One region of the Xanthobacter versatilis genome, then DNA from elsewhere that is predicted to be linked to it. Evidence: predicted binding sites of a transcription regulator. Region 1 holds the regulator's gene; each other region holds the start of a gene.
The links. The regulator PhoB, encoded in region 1, activates phosphate uptake and scavenging genes when phosphate is short. The targets are predictions, from matches to a motif close to TGTCATNNANCTGTCAT.
Positions count from the first base shown of each region.

Region 2: pstS (phosphate ABC transporter substrate-binding protein PstS) is a predicted target of PhoB. The motif match lies at 1,850-1,866, and genes of this name have one in related genera.
Region 3: V5F66_RS05965 (UDP-2,3-diacylglucosamine diphosphatase) is a predicted target of PhoB. The motif match lies at 2,003-2,019, and genes of this name have one in related genera.

Region 1 is NZ_JBAFVB010000015.1:62,462-69,284, forward strand. It holds gene pstC (phosphate ABC transporter permease subunit PstC) at 1-556, shown strand, start outside; gene pstA (phosphate ABC transporter permease PstA) at 574-1,407, shown strand; gene pstB (phosphate ABC transporter ATP-binding protein PstB) at 1,470-2,294, shown strand; gene phoU (phosphate signaling complex protein PhoU) at 2,416-3,144, shown strand; gene phoB (phosphate regulon transcriptional regulator PhoB) at 3,228-3,929, shown strand; gene V5F66_RS21230 (flavin monoamine oxidase family protein) at 4,287-5,639, opposite strand; gene V5F66_RS21235 (flavin monoamine oxidase family protein) at 5,724-6,823, opposite strand, start outside.
Region 2 is NZ_JBAFVB010000006.1:59,476-66,298, reverse strand. It holds gene pstC (phosphate ABC transporter permease subunit PstC) at 1-257, opposite strand, end outside; gene V5F66_RS13245 (PstS family phosphate ABC transporter substrate-binding protein) at 420-1,421, opposite strand; gene pstS (phosphate ABC transporter substrate-binding protein PstS) at 1,967-2,995, shown strand; gene V5F66_RS13235 (arsenate reductase/protein-tyrosine-phosphatase family protein) at 3,041-3,928, shown strand; gene arsB (ACR3 family arsenite efflux transporter) at 4,010-5,071, shown strand; gene V5F66_RS13225 (ArsJ-associated glyceraldehyde-3-phosphate dehydrogenase) at 5,124-6,167, shown strand; gene arsJ (organoarsenical effux MFS transporter ArsJ) at 6,169-6,823, shown strand, end outside.
Region 3 is NZ_JBAFVB010000002.1:500,581-507,403, reverse strand. It holds gene V5F66_RS05980 (carboxylate-amine ligase) at 1-345, shown strand, start outside; gene V5F66_RS05975 (fumarylacetoacetate hydrolase family protein) at 380-1,228, opposite strand; gene V5F66_RS05970 (LysE family translocator) at 1,354-1,968, shown strand; gene V5F66_RS05965 (UDP-2,3-diacylglucosamine diphosphatase) at 2,168-2,977, shown strand; gene V5F66_RS05960 (glycosyltransferase family 4 protein) at 2,977-4,044, shown strand; gene V5F66_RS05955 (threonine ammonia-lyase) at 4,041-5,042, shown strand; gene V5F66_RS05950 (MFS transporter) at 5,063-6,226, shown strand; gene dgcA (N-acetyl-D-Glu racemase DgcA) at 6,196-6,823, opposite strand, start outside.

The sequences.
Region 1 (6,823 bases):
GGGCTTCTTCGTCATCGTCCCGCTGATGGCCGCCTATGTGCAGCCGCCGCTGATCGATACCATCGGCAACCTGCCGATCATCGGCGCCCTGTTCGCCGGCCCGCCGCTGGGCTCCGGCATGTTCACCGCCGGCCTCATCCTCGCGGTGATGATCCTGCCCTTCATCACTGCCATGTTCGTGGAAACGCTGGAATCGGTTCCGCCCATGCTGAAGGAATCCGCCTACGGCATCGGCGCCACCACCTACGAGGTCTACAAGAACGTCTCGGTGCCCTACGGCAAGACGGCCATGGTGGGTGCCATCATGCTGGGCCTCGGCCGCGCCCTGGGCGAGACCATGGCGGTCACCTTCGTCATCGGCAACGCCACGCGCATGTCGGCCTCCCTGTTCGCGCCGGGCGCCACCATCGCCTCCACCATCGCCAACGAGTTCCCGGAAGCGGGGATCGGGTCCCTGAAGCTGACCTCGCTGCTGCAGCTCGGCTTCATCCTGTTCGTCATTTCATTCATCGTGCTGGCTCTGTCCCGGGCGCTCGTTCGCTCGCGGCTCGACTGATCAAGGAGCAGGCAATCATGGCCTCCCTCGCCGCGCGTCGCGCCAAGGACACCACCGTCAAGGCGATCTCGACGGGCTTTGCCGTCCTCGCCATCTTCCTCCTGGGCTGGATCCTGTGGACCTTGGTGTCCCGCGGGCTGCCCGCCCTCGGCCTCAACGTGTTCACGCAGGTCACCAAGCCGCCGGGCCAGAACGGCGGCCTTCTGAACGCCATCGTCGGCTCACTGATCCAGATCGGCATCGCCCTCATCATCGGCGGGCCCATCGGCATCTTCTGCGGCACCTTCCTCGCCGAGAACGGCAAGGGCACGAAGATCGGCTCCGCCGCCCGCTTCGTGAACGACATCCTGTTGTCGGCGCCCTCCATCCTGGTGGGCCTGTTCATCTACACCCTGCTGGTGGTGCCGTTCGGCGGCTTCTCCGGCTGGGCCGGCTCGCTGGCGCTGGCCATCCTGGTGATCCCGGTGATCGTGCGGACCACGGAGGACATGCTGAACCTCGTTCCCGTGGGCCTGCGCGAGGCCGCCTTCGCGCTGGGCGCGCCGCAGTGGAAGGTGGTCATGTTCATCACCTGGCGGGCGGCGCGGGCGGGCATCGTCACCGGCATCCTGCTCGCCATCGCCCGCGCGGCCGGCGAGACGGCGCCGCTGCTGTTCACCTCGCTCGGCAACAACGCCCTGTCGACCGACCTGTCGAAGCCCATGGCGAGCCTGCCCATCGCCATCTACCAGTTTGCCGGCAGCCCGTTCGACGACTGGGTCTCGCTCGCCTGGGCCGGGGCGCTGCTCATCACCGTGGGCGTGCTCGTGCTCAACGTGGCGTCCCGCCTGTTCCTCGCGCGGAGCCACTAGGTCGCCCTTAGGTTCCCGCGGACCCGAACCCTTCCGAATTCATCCTCCGAAGCGAGGCCAAAATGACTTCAGCCGTCGATCCCACCTTCAACCTCTCCTCCTCGGTCGCCGCGCGCCCCGATGCGCTGGCGGCCCCCGCCAAGATCAAGGTGGAGAACCTGCAGTTCTACTACGGCAGCAACCATGCGCTGCGGAACATCAACTTCCAGGTGCCGGAAAAGCGGGTGACCGCCATGATCGGCCCCTCGGGCTGCGGCAAGTCCACCCTGCTGCGCGTGTTCAACCGCATGTACGACCTCTACCCCGGCCAGCGGGCCGAGGGTGCGGTGCTGTATGACGGCGTGAACATCGTCGGCAAGGAGCTGGATTCCACCATCGTGCGCACCCGCATCGGCATGGTGTTCCAGAAGCCGACCCCGTTCCCCATGTCCATCTATGACAACATCGCCTTCGGCGTGAAGCTGCACGAGAAGCTCACCAAGGCGCAGATGGACGAGCGCGTCGAGTGGTGCCTGCGCAAGGCCGCCATTTGGGACGAGACCAAGGACCGCCTGCACACCTCGGCGCTCGGCATGTCCGGTGGCCAGCAGCAGCGCCTGTGCATCGCCCGCACCATCGCGGTGCGCCCCGAGGTGATCCTGCTGGACGAGCCCACCTCGGCCCTCGACCCCATCTCCACCTCGAAGATCGAGGATCTGATCGACGAACTGAAGCAGGACTTCACGATCGTCATCGTCACGCACAATATGCAGCAGGCCGCGCGTTGCGCCGACATCACCGCCTTCTTCTATCTCGGCGAGCTGATCGAGGTGGCGCCTTCGGACGTGATCTTCACCAATCCGAAGGAGATCAAGACGCGCGACTATATCACCGGCCGCTTCGGCTGAGGGTTCAGGCAGCGTTGCGGCCAGTCCGCCGCGACGCTGCCTCCTGTTTTTGCTTTAGTGCATTTTCGTCACGCGAGCCTTTGCCCGCTTCGCCGGAAAATGCTTGAGAAGGATCATTCCGATGCCGGAGCATACCGTTTCGTCCTTCGACCAGGAGTTGAAGGAAATCGGCCGCAAGGTGGTGGAGATGGGCGGCCTCGCCGAGCGGCTGGTGGCCGATGGCGTGTCCTCGCTCATCAAGCGTGACGGCGCCCTGGCCCAGAAGGTGGTGCTGCTCGACAGCACCGTGGACCAGATGCAGCGCGAGATCGAGGATCGCGCAATCCTCGTCATCGCCAAGCGCCAGCCGGTGGCCAACGACCTGCGCGAGATCGTGTCGGCGATCCGCATCGCCAACGACCTCGAGCGCATCGGCGACTTGGCCAAGAACGTGGGCAAGCGTGTCATCGCCATCGAGGGCGAGTATCATCCGGCCAAGCTGGTGCGGGGCGTGGAGCACATCTCCGACCTGGTGCTGGAACAGCTGAAGGAAGTGCTCGACGCCTACGCCGCCCGCAACGAGGCCAAGGCGGTGGAAGTGTGGGGCCGCGACGGCGCCATCGACACCATGTACACGTCCCTGTTCCGCGAGCTCCTCACCTATATGATGGAAGACCCGCGCAACATCTCCGTGTGCACGCACCTGTTGTTCTGCGCGAAGAACATCGAGCGCATCGGCGACCACGCGACCAACGTCGCGGAGATCGTCTATTACATGGTCACGGGCCAGAACCTGCCGGAGAGCCGTCCCAAGGCGGATGCTTCCAGCGAGACCACCCTGGCCTTTCCCGGTCGTTCCGCCCAGGCCTGATGGGCTGAGCGGACGTGATGGCTGCTCCCGATCCGGATCCACCCGGGTCGGGCGGCCGAAGTAGTGAAGACAGGTGATAGACAGTGCCGGCGCATATTCTGATCGTCGAGGATGAGGAGCCCCTGACCCTCCTGCTCCGCTATAATCTGGAGTCGGAAGGCTACGGCGTGGAAAGCGTCGGCCGCGGCGACGAGGCCGAGACGCGGCTGCGCGAGAGCGTGCCCGATCTCGTCATCCTCGACTGGATGCTGCCGGGCCTGTCCGGCATCGAGCTGTGCCGGCGCCTGCGCACCCGTCCCGAGACCGAGCGCTTGCCCGTGATCATGCTCACCGCCCGCGGCGAGGAGACCGAGCGCGTGCGCGGCCTCGCCACCGGCGCCGACGATTATGTGGTGAAGCCGTTCTCGGTGCCCGAATTGCTCGCCCGCGTCCGCGCCCTGCTGCGCCGGGCCAAGCCGGAGCACGTGGCCACCCTGCTGCGGGCCGGCGACATCGAGCTCGACCGGGAGACCCACCGGGTCCACCGTGCCGGCCGCGAGGTGCATCTCGGCCCTACCGAGTTCCGCCTGCTCGAATTCCTCATGCAGAGCCCCGGCCGCGTGTTCTCCCGCGAGCAGTTGCTCGACGGGGTGTGGGGCCAGGATGTCTATATCGACGAGCGCACGGTGGACGTGCATGTGGGCCGCCTGCGCAAGGCCATCAACCGCGGCCGCCAGTCCGATCCCATCCGCACCGTCCGTGGCGCCGGCTATTCCTTCAACGAGATGTTCGCCCGCTCCCATTGAGGGACGGCGCCTTACGACGAGGGAGCGCCGTCACCCTCCGGCTTGACCGGAGGGTCCATGGAACGGCCGGGATGCTGCGGCCGGGGTTTGGACAAGCGGCGAGATGAACCCTCCGGTCAAGCCGGAGGGCGACGATGGTGAGATGAGCGGGAAGCGCCGGTCTCCCCCTGTCCCGCTTGCGGGCGAGGGCAGGGTGGGGCGAGCGGTGCCTTTGCCTGGTGCAACCGGTGAGGAGGGAGAGGGCCTGCCCCCTCCCCAACCCTCCCCCGCACGCGGGAGAGGGGGTGGCGGCGGCTCTTTCCAAACCCGGCCACGCCCCCCGGTCCATTGGTCCCAATGGCCTGCCTCGGCGCTCTCCTAACCCGAGCGTACCCCGATCAGCCCCAGCACCTGCCGCGCCGCCCGCTCGCCTGACAGCCAGGCGCCGCCCACGGTGCCCCAAAGGGTCTCGTGGGCGTGTTCGCCGGCGAACACCATGCGGCCGCCCACGGTCTCGATGAAGGCGCGGCGCATGTTGCCGTAGCCGGGCAGGGCGCAGGAGAAGGCGCCGAGCGCATAGGGCTCCTTGCTCCAGCGCGTGGCGTGCACCTTGCCCATCCGCGCCGCGGTGTCGGCGCCGAACTCCCGCGTCAGCGCCTCCTTCGCGAAGGCTGCCGCCGCCTCGGGCGCGGCGTTGGCGAGGCCGGTGGCGACGTCGCCCGCCACGTCCAGCGTATAGAGGTCGGTGCCGCCGATGCGGGCGCGCATCATATAGGCGCGCGGGCCGTCGGCTTTGAAATAGACGGTCTCGTCCGCCGCGAAGCCGGCCGGGTTGCGCGGCAGGCGGAAGGCGATGTGGTCGTAGGCGCCAAGGGTGATCTTCTCCACCGCCATGCGATAGCGCGGCTGGAGGTTGGGCAGGATGCGCAGCCTGCCGCTGGCGATCACGCTCGGCGGCACGGCGACGATGACAGAGCGCCCCTGAAGGGTGCCCTTGTTGGTCTGCACGGTGACGAGGCGGCCGGTCAGTTCCACGCTGCGGGCCACCGTCTCCAGCCGCACCGTCAGCGGCCGCGCCAGTTGGGCCACCAGCGTGCCGATGCCCTGGCGGCAGATCTCCTCCCCCTCGCGCTCCTCGGCGCGGGCGAAATCCACCGTGGAGACCTGATCGAGATCCTTGGCGCAGCCGATGGGCCCGACCACGAAGCGGGCGGTGTGTCCCCACGGTCCGAGGTCGGGCAGGGCGCGGGCAGCGGGCATGTCGCGCCCGGCATCGCCGGCGGCGCCGATGGCGCGCTCGGCGCGGCGCACCGTGGCGACGAAGGCCTCGTAGTCCGTATCGCGGGCCTCGCGCCCGTTCACATAGAGCCGGCCGCCCTCGGGGGCACGGACGATGTCGAGCCCTTCCGCCCGTCCATAGGCGGCCATGGGGCGGGCCGCCGGCATGTTGAGCCGCGCCGCACCGAGGTCGAGGGGCACGCCGAACACGGCGGTGTCGGTGACGGTGCGCCCGCCCACCCGGTTCGTCGCCTCGATGAGCACGTAGGAGCGTCCCGCCTCGGCGATGCGCCGCGCGGCGGAGATGCCGGCGGCGCCGGCGCCGATGATGATGACATCCGCCTCGCCCTGCTGGCCAAGCGCGCGGGTGACGCCCAGCGGGAGGGCGCCGAGGGCGGCGCCTCCGGCAAGGAAGGCACGGCGGGTGAGGGGGGAAAGGCGCGGATCGGTCACGGGCCGGACGCTAGCATGGCCCGCGCGCGCGGGGGAGGGGGGCCTCGGCGCCGCGCCATCGGTCCTGGCCCTCCGGCGGCGGGCCTACCCCAGCACGCCCAGTGCCTGCCTGGCCGCCCGTTCGCCGGAGAGCCAGGCCCCGCCCACCGAGCCCCACAGGGTTTCATGGGCGTGCTCGCCGGCGAAGATCATGCGGTCGGAGAAGACCTCCATGAAGGCCTGGCGCATGTGGGCGTAGCCGGGCAGGGCGCAGGTGAAGGCGCCGAGCGCCCAAGGCTCGCGGCTCCAGCGGGTGGCGTGCACCTTGCTCACCTTCGCCGCGGTGCGGGCGCCGAACTCATGGGTCAGAGCTTCCAGGAGGAAGGCGTGCGCGGCCTCCGGCGGGCTGTTGGCGAGGTCCTCGGCGACGGCGCCGGCCACTTCCAGGCTGTGGAGGCTGCCGCCGTTGATGCGGGCAAGCAGGCCGTAGGCCCGCGGCCCCTCCACCTTGAAATAGATGAGTTCATCCGCCTTCAGCCCGGCGGGGTTGCCCGGCAGATCGAAGGCGATGTGGTCGTAGGTGCCGAGCGTAACGGTCTCGACCGCAGTGCGGACGCGCTCCGGCAGGCGGGGCAGGATGCGCAGCTTGCCGGCCGCGATCACGCTGGGCGGCACGGCGATGATGACCACCCGGCCCCTGAGCGTGCCGCGATCGGTGGCAACCGACACCAGGCGCCCATCAAGGTCCACGGTCCGGGCGGCGGTGCCGAGGCGCACGCTGAGCGGTGCGGCGAGCTTGGCCACCAGGGTACCGAAGCCCTGCCGGCAGAATTCGTCCTCGTCTTTCTCCTCGGACCTTGAAAAATCAACGGTGGAGACCTGGTCCAGCTCCTTGGCGCAGGAGAACGGCCCCAGCGCGAAGCGCGCGCTCGGCGCCCAGTTGCCGAGGTTCGGCAGCACCCGGCCGGCAGCAACATCGCGCCCCGCCTCGCCGGTGGCGATGATGGCGCGTTCGCCCCGCTTCACCGCGGCGAAGAAATCCGAGCTGTCACTCTCGCCCGCCTCGGCGCCATCCATGAACAGGCGGCCGTAGTCGGGCGCGCCATAGAGGTCGAGGCCTGCCGCCCGGCCGAAGGCGGACAGGGGATGCAGGCTCGGGGTGTGGATCCAGTGGGCGCCCACATCGAATGGGACGCCGAAGATGG
Region 2 (6,823 bases), on a different contig from region 1:
GACAGATAGATTGCGAGCACGGTACCGGCTGGAATCGCGACGAGCAGGGCGATGAGCGAACTCACCAAAGTACCGGATACCAGAGTCATGATGCCGAAGTGCTTGTCCTGAAACACCGGCGTCCATTGTGTGTCGGTCAGGAAGGAGATGATCGACACCTGTGCGAAGAATTTCAGGCTTTCGGACAGGAGGACGTAGACGATGCCCGCCGTGACCAGGACAGAGAGTGCGGCACTGAGAAACAGGACAACGCGCATGATGCGGTCCACCACCCGGCGTCGCGCCAGGAAGACCGGAGAAACCGTCAGGCGCAACCGGCCTGTTCTTGAGTCTGGAGACACCGGTGCGACCACGTCCAACCCTCACCTGAATGGAGGGAGGCGCCGGAGCACCTCCCTCAGGTCCCTCAAGATCACCTGTCAGTAGACGAGCTTTTCCTTGACGAGATCCTCGACGGAGACGCCGACCTTGGACCCGGTGAAGCCGGTGCCGATCTCACGCTTCTTGAAGCGCTCCTGGAACACCTTCAGGGCGGCCTCGGGCAGCGGCACATAGCCGACTTCCTTGACCAGCTCGACCGCGTGCTTCGGGTCCTGGTAGAACTCAACGAACTTCGCCACCTCCGGACGGGTTTCGGCCGCCTTCTTGTTCACGTAGATGAAGATCGGCCGCGACAGAGGCTGGTACTTGCCGGTGCGGGCGTTCTCGACCGACGGCTCCACGGCGGGCGCGGCGTCATCGACCTTGATCTTCACCGCCTTCAGCTTGCCGGTGTTCTCTTCATAGTAAGCAAGGCCGAAAAAGCCGAGGGCGTTGGGATCGCCCGCCACGCCCTGGACCAGCACGTTGTCATCCTCCGATGCGGTGAAGTCGCCGCGGCTGGAATGCTCCTTGCCGACGATGGCGGCGGTGAAATAGTCGTAAGTGCCTGAGTCGACGCCCGCGCCGTAGAGCACCAGCGGCCGATCCGGGTAGCTGTCGCGGACCTGCTTCCAGTTGGTGATCTTGCCCTGGGCCTCGGGCTCCCAGATCTTCTTCAGATCCGCAACCGTCATCTCGCTCGCCCAGGTGTTGGACGGGTGGACGATGACCGTGAGCGCATCAAGGGCGACCGGCAATTCGATATACTCGATGCCGGCTTCCTTGCAGGCCTTCTGCTCGGCGGAGGTGATGGGGCGCGAGGCGTCAGAGATGTCGATCTCTCCGCGGCAGAACTTCTTGAAGCCGCCGCCGGTACCGGAGATGCCGACCGTCACCTTGATATCCTTGTTCGCCTTCTGGAATTCCTCCGCCATGGCTTCGGTCACGGGGAATACCGTGGACGACCCGTCGACCTTGACCAGTGCCTGGGCAGCGGCGCCGTTGAAGGCCGCGCCGGTAGCGAGCAGCGCGAGGGCGCTCGCGAGAGTGATGATCTTCATGAGGATGCCGTCTCCCTGGACAGTGCCGCTAGGGCTTCTGATGCTCACCTAGCCTCACGGGCTCTAAGCATGTTATGTAACAAATTCATGACAATTTGTGTATATCGAGCGATATTCCTGAATCAACAGAGATTTTATCGAATATGACGCAACGTAGTTCTAGGCTATGGTTGGCTTTATTTCATGTAAATCATATGGACATCGTGGCAATTGTCCATGGTTGATTGCAATTTTTGAGAGGCTATCCGACTTCGATTGACGTATATTACTTATATAAAGTCCATATGAAGCGCCTATTATTCATTTCTCCTCCCGAACAAATTTGCCTCTCAACCTCGCGAGCATTCCGTCTCTACATTACATCATTTCCATTTGTATCGACATATCGATAATTTATACTATCGCTGCGATTGGCGCGACGCAAATGGCGTCACAAGAGTGACATGAAGGCCATATAGCGATCTGTCCACTCCTATCGACATAATGACTCGTATGGAGCTATCTGTTTCCAGCGATATGTCGCTAGGACCCAAGGGAGGCCAGCCGTGAATCGCATTCTTGTCTGGACAGCTGCGGCGACGCTCGCGGCCCTGTCGATGTTCGCGCCTCCGGCGCGCGCCGCGGAGGTGCGGGGTGCCGGCTCCACCTTCGCCTATCCGATCATCTGGAAATGGGCGGAGGCGTTTCGTGAGCGCACAGGCCACATCGTAGGATACCAGTCGGTGGGTTCGTCGGCCGGCGTCAACCGTATTAAGGACGGGGTGGTGGATTTCGGCGCGTCCGACAAGCCGCTGAAGCCGGAAGAACTGGAGAAATATGGCCTCGGCCAGTTCCCCATCGTGTTCGGTGGCGTCGTTCCGGTGTTCAACGTGGACGGCGTGGGGCCCGGCCAGCTCCGCTTCACCGGCGCCCTTCTCGCTGACATCTATCTCGGCAAGGTCACGACCTGGTCCGATCCCGCCATCAGGGCCCTCAATCCCGACGTCAAGCTGCCCAACGCGAAGATCGTGGTGGTGCACCGTTCCGATGGATCTGGAACCACGTTCAACTGGGTGTCCTACCTTGCCAAGGCGAGCCCGGAGTGGAAGCAGCAGGTCGGCGAAGGCAGCGCAGTCGCCTGGCCGGTGGGGTATGGCGCGCGCGGTAACGAAGGGGTCTCGACCGAGGTCAAGCGGGTCCCGAATGCCATCGGCTATGTCGAATACACCTATGTGGTGCAGGTGAAGCTGGCCTATGGCCTCGTCCAGAACCGTGCTGGCAAGTTCATCGCACCCAGCGCGGCGGCGTTCCAGGCGGCGGCGCTGAGCTTCGATTGGGCCGGCGCCAAGGACTTTTTCGTCGTCATCACCGATTCCCCCGCCGAGGATGCCTATCCTATTGCGGCGACCACCTTCGCTCTCATGTACCGCGAGCCGAAGGTGCCGGCGAACAGCCAAGCCGCCTTCGAGTTCTGGCGTTTCGCCCTGGGCGAGGGCGAGAAATTTGCGTCCGAGCTCGGCTATGTTCCCTTGCCGCCGGCTCTGGTCCAGCAGGTCAAGGACTATTGGGCCAGGACCTTCAAGGGCGGCGCCTGAGGCACTTGGGCTGACGCGTGAGCAGCATTCGAACGGTGAGACAAGATGGACGAGACGAAGCTGAATGGGGAAGACGCCACGCGGATCTTCGATGCGCTGTCCCAAGGCACGCGCTTCGAGACTTATCGTCTTCTGCTGCGCTATGTGCCCTATGGCCTTCAGGCGGGCGACATCGCCCGCCTGCTGGCGGTAGCGCACAATACCATGTCGGTGCACCTCGGCGTGCTGGAGCGTGCCGGCCTTGTCACGTCGCGGCGCGAGGGACGGTCCATCATCTATGCCGTCAGCTTGTCCACAGCGGGCCCTGTGCTGAGCCAACTGATGGCGGAGATGGGTTTTGCCGTCTCCCCCCGGTGCGGGACCGGCCCCGCGGCCTTTCCACAGCTGCGTCCTGCCGCTGGGAATGATCGCGTCTACAATGTTCTGCTGGTCTGCTCGGCCAACTCGGCACGGTCGCTGATCGCGGAGGCGTTGCTCAACCGCGAGGGGCGAGGCCGCTTCAAGGCCTACTCGGCCGGCAGTCGGCCGAAGCTCAAGCCGCACTCGATGGCTATCGATCTGCTCGACTCGCTCGGCTACGACACGACGAACCTCGCCTCCAAGAGCTGGGATGGGTTCGCCAGGCCGGATGCGCCCCAGATGGATTTCGTCATCACTACCTGCGACGCCGCAGCTGGGGAAATCTGCCCTGCCTTCCCCGGTCATCCGCTACAGGCCCATTGGGGTCTGCCCGACCCGATCCGGGTGAAGGGAACCGAAGCTGAGCAGAAGGCTGCCTTCGTTGCCACCTACCGTCGGCTCGCCGGGCGTATCTCCGCCTTCGTCAACCTGCCATTTGAGCAGCTCGATCTTGCTTCGCTCAAGGAGCGCATCGGCGAGATCGGGAAAATGGAGGGAGCGACGGACCTCACACTCTCGGGACAGGCCGCGTGAACTGTCGTCGTCCTGAAACAGACCGCGCCCACGCTCTCGCCGCAATCGGCCGCAGCTGGCGGCCTTGGGAGATCCCGCACCGTGTCCGTGTTTGAACGCTATCTCACTCTCTGGGTGTTCCTGTGCATCATCGCCGGCGTCGCGCTTGGCGCGCTGGCGCCGTCCGTGTTCCAGACCATCGGGGCGCTGGAAGTGGCGCGGGTCAACCTGCCGGTAGCCATCCTCATATGGCTGATGATCGTGCCCATGCTGGTCAAGATCGACTTTGCCGCGCTCAAGGAGGTCGGCCGGCACTGGCGCGGAATCTCGGTGACGCTGCTGGTGAACTGGGCGGTGAAGCCGTTCTCCATGGCGTTCCTCGGCTGGCTGTTCATCGGCTATCTGTTCCGACCCTACCTGCCAGCCGACCAGATCGATAGCTATATCGCCGGCCTCATCCTTCTGGCGGCGGCGCCCTGCACGGCCATGGTGTTCGTCTGGTCAAATCTCACCAAGGGTGAGCCCCACTTTACCTTGTCCCAGGTGGCGCTGAACGACGCCATCATGATCGTCGCCTTCGCGCCCGTCGTGGGGCTGTTGCTCGGGCTCTCCTCCATCACCGTGCCGTGGGACACACTCTTCCTGTCGGTGATGCTCTACATCGTCGTCCCGGTGATCGCGGCGCAGCTCCTCCGCGGGCGCATCCTGGCGACCGGTGGACAGGCCGGGCTCGATCGCCTGCTCGGCGTGCTCCAGCCGCTCTCCCTGGTGGCGCTGCTCGCCACCCTGGTGCTGCTGTTCGCCTTCCAGGGCGAGCAGATCCTCGCCCAGCCGCTGGTGATTGCGCTGCTGGCCGTGCCGATCTTGATCCAGGTCTATTTCAACTCGGGCCTTGCCTATCTCCTGAACCGGCTGTCCGGCGAAGCCCACTGCGTGGCCGGCCCCTCTGCCCTCATTGGGGCCTCCAATTTCTTCGAGCTGGCGGTGGCTGCCGCCATCAGCCTGTTCGGATTCAAGTCGGGTGCGGCTCTCGCCACCGTGGTGGGTGTGCTCATCGAGGTTCCGGTGATGCTCTCGGTGGTGTGGATCGTGAACCATACCAAGGACTGGTACGAAGCCGGCGGCGTGAGGGTGACGGACGCCGGCGACCGCACCAAAGCCTGAGATCATCGCGGCAACGCCGCACCTTTTCAAAGTTTGCGAGGATGACGGTGCCATGAGAGTAGGGATCAACGGCCTCGGCCGCATTGGACGGCTTTCGCTTCGCGCGGCCATGGGGGCGGCCTACCGCCCGGACAATGATCCGCGCGGCAACAACCGGCTCGAGATCGTTCATCTCAACGAGATCAAGGGTGGGGCGGAAGCCATCGCCCATCTCCTCGAATTCGACAGCGTACAGGGGCGCTGGCGTGCGCCCATCGCAGCCGAGGGCGCGGATAGTGTGCGCATCGGCGAGAAGAGCTTGTCTTTCTCCTCTCACGCGACGCCGGGCGATATCCCCTGGGGCGATCTCGGCGTGGACCTCGTACTGGAGTCCACCGGCAAGTTTCTCACCCCCGCCGTGCTCGAAGGTCACCTGAAGCGCGGCGCCAAGCGCGTAATCGTCGCCGCGCCGGTGAAAGACCCGTCCGTGCTGAACGTTGTGGTGGGGGTGAACGAGCAGCTCTACGACCGAGAGACGCATCCCATCGTCACCGCTGCCTCCTGCACCACCAACTGCCTCGCCCCGGTGGTGAAGGTGGTGCACGAGGCCATCGGCATCCGCCACGGCCAGATCACCACCATCCACGATCCCACCAACACCAACGTGGTGGTGGACGCGCCCCACAAGGACCTGCGCCGCGCCCGCTCGGCCATGCTCTCGCTGCAGCCTACTACCACCGGCAGCGCCACCGCCATCGCCCTCATCTATCCCGAGCTGAAGGGCAAGCTGAACGGCCATGCGGTGCGCGCCCCGGTGCTCAACGCCTCGCTCACCGACTGCGTGTTCGAGCTCAACCGCGAGACCACGGCGGACGAGGTGAACGCGTTGTTCGCCAAGGCCGCCGCGGGTGCGCTCAACGGTATCCTCGGCTTCGAGCCGCGCCCTTTGGTGTCGGCGGACTACGCCCGCGACACCCGCTCCGCAATCGTTGATGGGCCGTCCACCCTCGTCACCGACGGCACCTTGCTCAAGGTCTATGCCTGGTACGATAACGAGATGGGCTATGCCTGCCGCATGGTGGACCTTGCCTGCCACCTCGAACGCGTGGGGCTGTGAGATGGCGGCGTCATCCTCCGCGGGCCTGCGCAACTACGCCATCGTCACCGCGGCCTATTGGGGCTTCACGCTGACCGACGGCGCCTTGCGCATGCTGGTGCTGTTCACCTTCTTCAAGCTCGGCTACTCGCCCTTCACCCTCGCCTTCCTGTTCTTGCTCTACGAGGCGGCGGGCATCGGGGCGAACTTCATCGGCGGCTGGCTCGCCGCCCGCTTCGGCATCACCCGTATGCTGACAGTCGGGCTCACGACCCAGATCGCCGGCTTCCTGCTGCTCTCCGCCATGTCGCCCACCTGGGAAACGGCCGTTCTTGTTGCCTGGGTGGTGGCGGCGCAGGGCGTGTGCGGCGTGGCGAAGGACCTCACCAAGACCGCCTCCAAGTCCGCCATCAAGGTGACGGAGGCCGAGGCCAAGGGTAACGCCGAGGGGCGCCTGTTTCGCTGGGTGGCGTGGTTCACCGGTTCCAAGAATGCCATGAAGGGCTTCGGCTTCTTTCTTGGCGGCGTGCTCCTGGAGGCGTTCGGCTTTCGCTTGTCGCTGTGGCTCATGGCTGCCGTGCTGGCGCTGGTGCTTCTCGGCGTGCTGCTGTCCCTGCCGCCTATGATGGGCAAGGCCAAGGCGAGTAGTTCGGCAAGAGAATTGTTCGGCAAGAGCC
Region 3 (6,823 bases), on a different contig from region 1:
AATCGGCACCACAACAAGGATGTGGGCACGGTGGACCGGGCCATCGCCGACGAGAACAAGTGGCGCGCCCAGCGCTATGGCATCCACGGTTCGTTTGTGGATCTGGCCCAGCGCCGCGCGGTTTCGGTGCGCGATGCGGTGGACGGGCTCGTCCATCTGGTGGGGGAGGATGCGGAGGCCCTCGGCTGTCTCGATGCCCTCCTGTACGTGCGCACCATCGCCGAGGCGGGCACCAGCGCCGACGTGCAACTGGCGGTCTTCCAGGAAGCCCATCACCGCACCGGCAAGCGCGGCGAGGCCCTCGACGCGGTGAAGACCTGGCTGGCCAACGCCACGCTGCAGTGAGGGGGCCGGGAACGATCATCCCCGGCCCGGAATCTCACAGCTGGAACGGGACCACGGTCTGCTGCTGCACGCCGAGGCCGGCGATGCCCACGCGCATCACGTCGCCTGCCTTCAGGAAACGCGGGGGCTTGAAGCCGAGGCCGACGCCGGGCGGGGTGCCGGTGGTGATGACGTCGCCGGGCTCCAGCACCATGAACTGGCTGATGTAGTGCACCAGGAACGGGATGCGGAAGATCATGGTCTTCGTCGAGCCGTTCTGCACCTTCTCGCCGTTGACCTCGAGCCACATGGCGAGATCCGAGGTGTCGGGGATCTCGTCCTTGGTCACCAGCCAGGGGCCGAGCGGTCCGAAGGTCTCGCTGCCCTTGCCCTTGGCCCACTGGCCGCCGCGCTCGATCTGGAAATGGCGCTCGGACACGTCGTTGCAGATGAAATAGCCGGCCACGTGGTCGAGGGCGTCCTTCTCCTCCACATAGCGGGCGCGGGTGCCGATGACGAAGGCCAGCTCCACTTCCCAGTCGAGCTTCAGCGAGCCCTTGGGGATCATCACGTCGTCATCGGGACCGACAACGCAGTTCGGCGCCTTGTTGAACAGCACCGGCTCGTCCGGGATGGGATTGTTGGTCTCGGCGGCATGGTCCGCGAAATTGAGGCCCACGGCGACAAAATTACCCGGCCGTGCCACGCAGGAGCCGAGGCGTACGCCCTCGGGAGCGAGCGGCAGGGAGGCCGGATCGACCGCCGCGATCTTGGTGAGGCTGGCGGGCGAGAGCGCCTCGCCGGCGAGGTCGGGGATGACCGAGGACAGGTCGCGCACCTTACCGGTTGAATCGATTAGACCCGGCTTTTCCTGCCCTTTTTCCCCGAAGCGGACCAGCTTCATCGGTGGAACTCCCTAGTGGTATCATTGGATGTCAAGCGCGTGCGGCGCGCGGTCGCTCGCCGGGCGCGCACGCTGGCGCGGACGGGGGCATTGGTCAATGGTGGGGTTCCAAGAAAATGCATGCCATGCTCCGAACCCTGCCGATGATTGACCAGATCCTGCCCCTCGTCCTGTTCTGTTTCGTGGCCGGCGTCACGCCCGGACCCAACAACCTGATCGCTGCGGCGTCCGGGTCGCGCTTCGGCTTCCGGCGGACCGTGCCGCAAATGCTGGGGGTGGCGGTGGGATTTCCGCTGCTGGTCCTGGCCATCGGCCTCGGGCTCGGCCGCCTGTTCGTGGCAGTGCCGGCCCTGCATCTGGCGCTCAAGCTGGCCGGTGCCGCCTATCTGCTCTACCTCGCCTGGAGCCTGCTCCATGCCGACGCACCGGACGCTGGGGAAGGCGGGGCAGAGTCGGCACCCTCCTTCTTCGGGTCGGCCGCTTTCCAGTGGGTCAATCCGAAGGCCTGGACGGTGGCCCTGAGCGTCATTCCGACTTTCGTCGACCCGGCGCGAGATGTCCTGGCGCAGGTTCTGACCGTTGCGCTGGTATTCTCGCTGACGGCGCTGCCATCGCTGGCGCTTTGGGCGATGTTCGGCGTCGCGTTGTCGCAGCTGCTTTCAGACGAAAAGCTGCGTCGACGCGTCAATGGACTTTTAGCCGCCTCTGTAGCTGCCAGTGTATTACTGCTGTTTTTCTGACCATGCCGTAACGATGAGCGTTTGCGCTTCCGTTTTTCGCGCAAGCGTCATAAAAAGGAAACGAGACTCCGGCTAAGTCCGGACTGCGCTTCGAAGGCGCAAGGTCAGTTGTCGAGACTTCGACGTCGAAAGGCCGTCGCAAGTCGCCTGCCCGGTGAGGGAAGTTCCCCAGCGGCAGGTCAAGGCGGGAGGTGATTGCGTGAGCGACAGTCCCCAAGCGCGCCGCTTCCGCGCCCTTTTCATTTCCGATGTCCATCTCGGCACCAAGGGCTGCCAGGCGGATCTCCTCATCGACTTCCTCAAGTACCACGACGCCGACACCATCTATTTGGTGGGCGATATCGTGGACGGCTGGCGGCTGAAGTCCTCCTGGTACTGGCCGCAGAAGCACAACGACGTGGTGCAGAAGCTGCTGCGCAAGGGCCGCAAGGGCACGCGCATGGTCTATCTGCCCGGCAACCACGATGAATTCCTGCGCGATTATTACGGCACCCATTTCGGCGGCATCGAGGTGGTGGAAACCGCCATCCACGAGGCCGCGGACGGCAAGCGCTACCTCGTCATCCATGGCGACGTGTTCGACGTGGTGGTGCGGCACGCCAAGTGGCTCGCCTTCCTCGGCGACTGGGCCTATTCCGCCGCACTGACCACCAACACCTATGTGAACAAGGTGCGTCGCCGGCTGGGCCTCACCTACTGGTCGCTGAGCCAGTGGGCGAAGCTGAAGGTGAAGAACGCCGTCAACTACATCGGCAAGTTCGAGGAAGCGGTGGCCGACGAGGCCAAGCGCAACGGGGTGGACGGCGTCATCTGCGGTCATATCCACCACGCGGTCATTCACGACCAGTTCGGCGTCAGCTATGTGAATTGCGGCGACTGGGTGGAAAGCTGCACCGCCATCGCCGAATATGAAGACGGCCACCTGGAGATCATCTGCTGGACGCGGAACCTCCAGAAGGCCCCGGCGGAGCAGCAGGACATGGTCGAGGGGGCGCGCGCGGCGGCTTGATGCGGGTTCTTGTGGCCACCGATGCGTGGCATCCACAGATCAACGGTGTGGTGCGCTCCCTGGAGTACACCGCAAATGAAGCGGCCGCCCTCGGTGCAGAACTGGAATTCCTGAGCCCGCAGGGGTTCAGGTCCATTCCCATGCCCAGCTACAACGAGATCCGCCTGGCGTTGGCCACCCCGCGCATGATCATGCGGCGGATCGAGGCCATGCAGCCGGATTTCGTGCATATCGCTACGGAAGGTCCCATCGGCATCCTGGTGCGGCGGGCGTGCATCGCCTCGCGGCGGACCTTCACCACCTCGTACCACACCAAGTTTCCGGAATATCTTTCCGCCCGCGCCCCGGTGCCGGAGCGGCTGACCTATGCCTGGCTGCGCTCGTTCCACAATGCGGGCGGTGGCGTCATGGTCTCCACCGCGACGCTGGAGCGCGACCTTGAGGCGCGGGGCTTCAAGCGGCTGATGCGCTGGTCGCGCGGGGTGGATGCGGAGCTGTTCCGCCCCCGTCCCGAGGCGACGCTGAACCTGCCCCGCCCAGTCTATCTGTTCGTCGGCCGGGTGGCGGTGGAGAAGAATATCGAGGCGTTCCTGGAGCTGGACCTGCCCGGCTCCAAGGTGGTGGTGGGCGGCGGCCCGGCACTCAACAGCCTGAAGGAGCGGTTTCCCGCGGCCCATTTCCTCGGGCCGAAGGAGGGCGAGGACCTGGCGCAGGTCTACGCCGCCTGCGACGTGTTCTGCTTCCCCTCGCGCACCGACACCTTCGGCATCGTGCTGCTGGAGGCGCTGGCGAGCGGCCTGCCTGTGGCCGCCTATCCCGTGACCGGCCCCACCGACGTGCTGGAGGATGCCACCGAGCCGGTGGGCGTCCTCGACAACGACCTGCGCACCGCCTGCCTGAAGGCGCTGGAGCTGTCGCCGGCGGCGGCTCGGCGATTCGCGCTTCGCTATACGTGGCGCGAAAGCGCGCGGCAGTTCATCGATAATGTGCTCATCGCCCACGACATAGGTCCCATCGCGCGCCGCTATCGCCTTCGCCGCCGGCGTCGGATAGCGTCCGGCGCATGAGCGCCACAACCATCTCCAGTCCCGTCCCGATTCCCTGCGTCGCTGACGTGGAGGCCGCCGCCCGCCGCATCGCCGGCGTGGCCGTGCGCACGCCCCTCGTATTTTCCCCGATCCTCAGCGAGCGCACCGGCGCGCGCGTGTTCCTGAAGCCGGAGACGCTCCAGCGCACCGGCTCCTTCAAGTTCCGTGGCGCCTATAACCGCATGGTGCAGATCCCTGAGGCGGCGCGGGCGGCCGGCGTGGTCGCCTGCTCGTCGGGCAACCACGCGCAAGGGGTTGCAGCGTCCGCCCGGCTGCTGGGCATGCCGGCGGTGATCGTCATGCCCCACGACGCCCCGGCCCTGAAGCGCGACCGCACCCGGGCCCTCGGCGCCGAGGTGGTGGGCTACGACCGCCGCACCGAGGACCGCGATGCCATCGCCCGCGCCATCGCGCAGGAGCGCGGCGCCATCGTGGTTCCGCCCTATGACGACCCCCATGTCATCGCCGGGCAGGGCACGGTGGGCCTGGAGATCGTGCAGGACCTCGCCGCGCTGGGCCTTGTCCCGGATCTGGTGGCGGCCAATGTCTCCGGTGGCGGCCTCGTCGCCGGCATTGCGCTGGCGGTGAAGGCGCAAGCGCCCGGCGCGCGGGTGGTGGCCTGCGAGCCCGCCGGCTTCGACGACCATGCCCGCTCGTTCCGCTCCGGCGTGCGCGAGCGCAATCCTGAGCCGTCCGGCTCGTTCTGCGACGCCCTGCTGGCCCCGACCCCCGGCGCGCTGACCTTCGAGATCACCCGCCCGCTGGTGGGCGAGGGCGCATCCGTCACCGACGCCGAAGTGGCGCGGGCGGTGGCCTTCGCCTTCCTGGAGCTGAAGCTGGTGGTGGAGCCCGGCGGCGCGGTGGCGCTGGCCTGCCTGCTGGAAGGCCGGCTCGGCGTCTCCGGTGGCACGGCGGTTATCGTGCTCTCCGGCGGCAATGTGGAGCCCGAGACCTTCATCCGCTGCCTCGCCGCCTGAGCCTGGCGGTGGCGAATCAGGTGAGGGAGGTCGACGGACGTCCGGCGCTGAAGCTGCGGCTCGGCGGCGCCTATGCGGCGTTCTTCCTCGCCATGGGCATCCAGCTGCCCTATCTGCCCCTGTGGTTCCAGCATCGCGAGCTGGGACCCGAGGCCATCGGCGTGGCCCTGGCGGTGCCCATGCTGGCACGCCTCGTATCGATGCCCCTGCTGGGCCTGCTCTCCGACCGGCTCGGCCGGCCCAAGGCGTTGCTGGTCGCGCTGGCGGTGGCGACGGCCTGCGGCATGGTGCTGCTCGCCCTCTCTGCGGACTTTCTCGTCATCCTCGTCGTGCTGGCCTTCACCGCCCTCGCGTGGATGCCGAGCCTGTCGTTGCTGGATTCCTATGCGTCCCGGCAGGCGCGGGCCGGGCAGGCAGACTATGGCAAGGCGCGGCAATGGGGCTCCGCCTCGTTCCTCGTCGCCAATCTTGTGGGCGGCGCGCTCGTCGGCATGCTCGGTGCCGGTTCCGTGGTGCTGATGATGCTGGCGGGCCAGCTCGCCTATGTGCTCGCCACCCTCGCCCTGCCCGAACTGCCACGTCCGGAGCCCCGGCCGGCGCCGGTGAGCGGGCGGCGGGCGCGGCTGGGGGTACTCGGCGGGATCGTGGCGGCGGCGCTGGTGCAGGCGAGCCATGCCACGCTCTATGCCTTCGCATCCGTGAGCTGGAAGGCCCAGGGCTATTCGTTCACTGCCATCGGCGTGCTGTGGGCGGTGGGGGTGGCGGCGGAAATGGCGCTGTTCCGCTTCGGCACCCGCCTCGTGGTCCGCTTCGGACCCCATGCGCTCATCGCGGTGGGCGGGATCACGGCAGTGGTGCGCTTCGCCGTCATGGCGAGCGAGCCGCCGCTGGCCGTGCTGGTGCTGCTGCAACTGCTGCACGCCTTCACCTTCGCCGCCACCTTCCTCGCCATGGTGGAACTCGTGAGTCGCAGCGTGAGCGAGCACCGCTCGGGCACCGGCCAGACCGCCGCCGCCTGGATCGGCAGCATCCTGATGTCATCCGCGAACGTCGCGTCAGGCCCGCTGTGGGCCGCCTTCGGGCCGCTGGCCTTCCTGGTTTCCAGCGCCATCGGGCTGGCGGGGGCGCTCGCCGCGCTCCTCGCCGCCCGGCTTCAGCCCCACAGCTCCGGCTCGGGCGGATAGACCACGGCGCCCTCGTATCGCAGCCCCGGCGTGCGGTCGCGGGCGAGCAGAAGCGGGCCGTCGAGGTCCACCACCTGCGCCCGCTGCGCCACCAGCAGGGCAGGGGCCATGGCGAGGGAGGAGGCCAGCATGCAGCCCACCATCACGCCGAAGCCGAGCCCTTCGGCCGCCTCGGCCAGCGCCAGCGCCTCGGTGAAGCCGCCGGCCTTGTCGAGCTTGATGTTCACCGCGTCATAGCGTTCGCGCAGGGTGGCAAGGCCAGCGCGGTCGTGGACGCTCTCGTCGGCGCAGACCGGCACCGCGCGCTCGATGCGCGCCAGCATGCGGTCGTCGGCGGCGGGCAGGGGCTGTTCCACCAGCTCGACGCCGACGGCGGCGCAGGCATCCAGCAATACCGGCAGGTCGGCCGGGCTCCAGCCTTCGTTGGCGTCCACGATGAGCCGGGCCTCGGGCGCCGCCGCGCGGATGGCCCGGAGCCGGGCGCGGTCGCCGGGGGCGCCCAGCTTCAGCTTGAGTAGCGGCCGCCCGTCCGCCGTTGCGGCGGCCGCCGCCTGCGCCATGGCCTCGGGCGTATCGAGGCTCAGTGTGAAGGCTGTG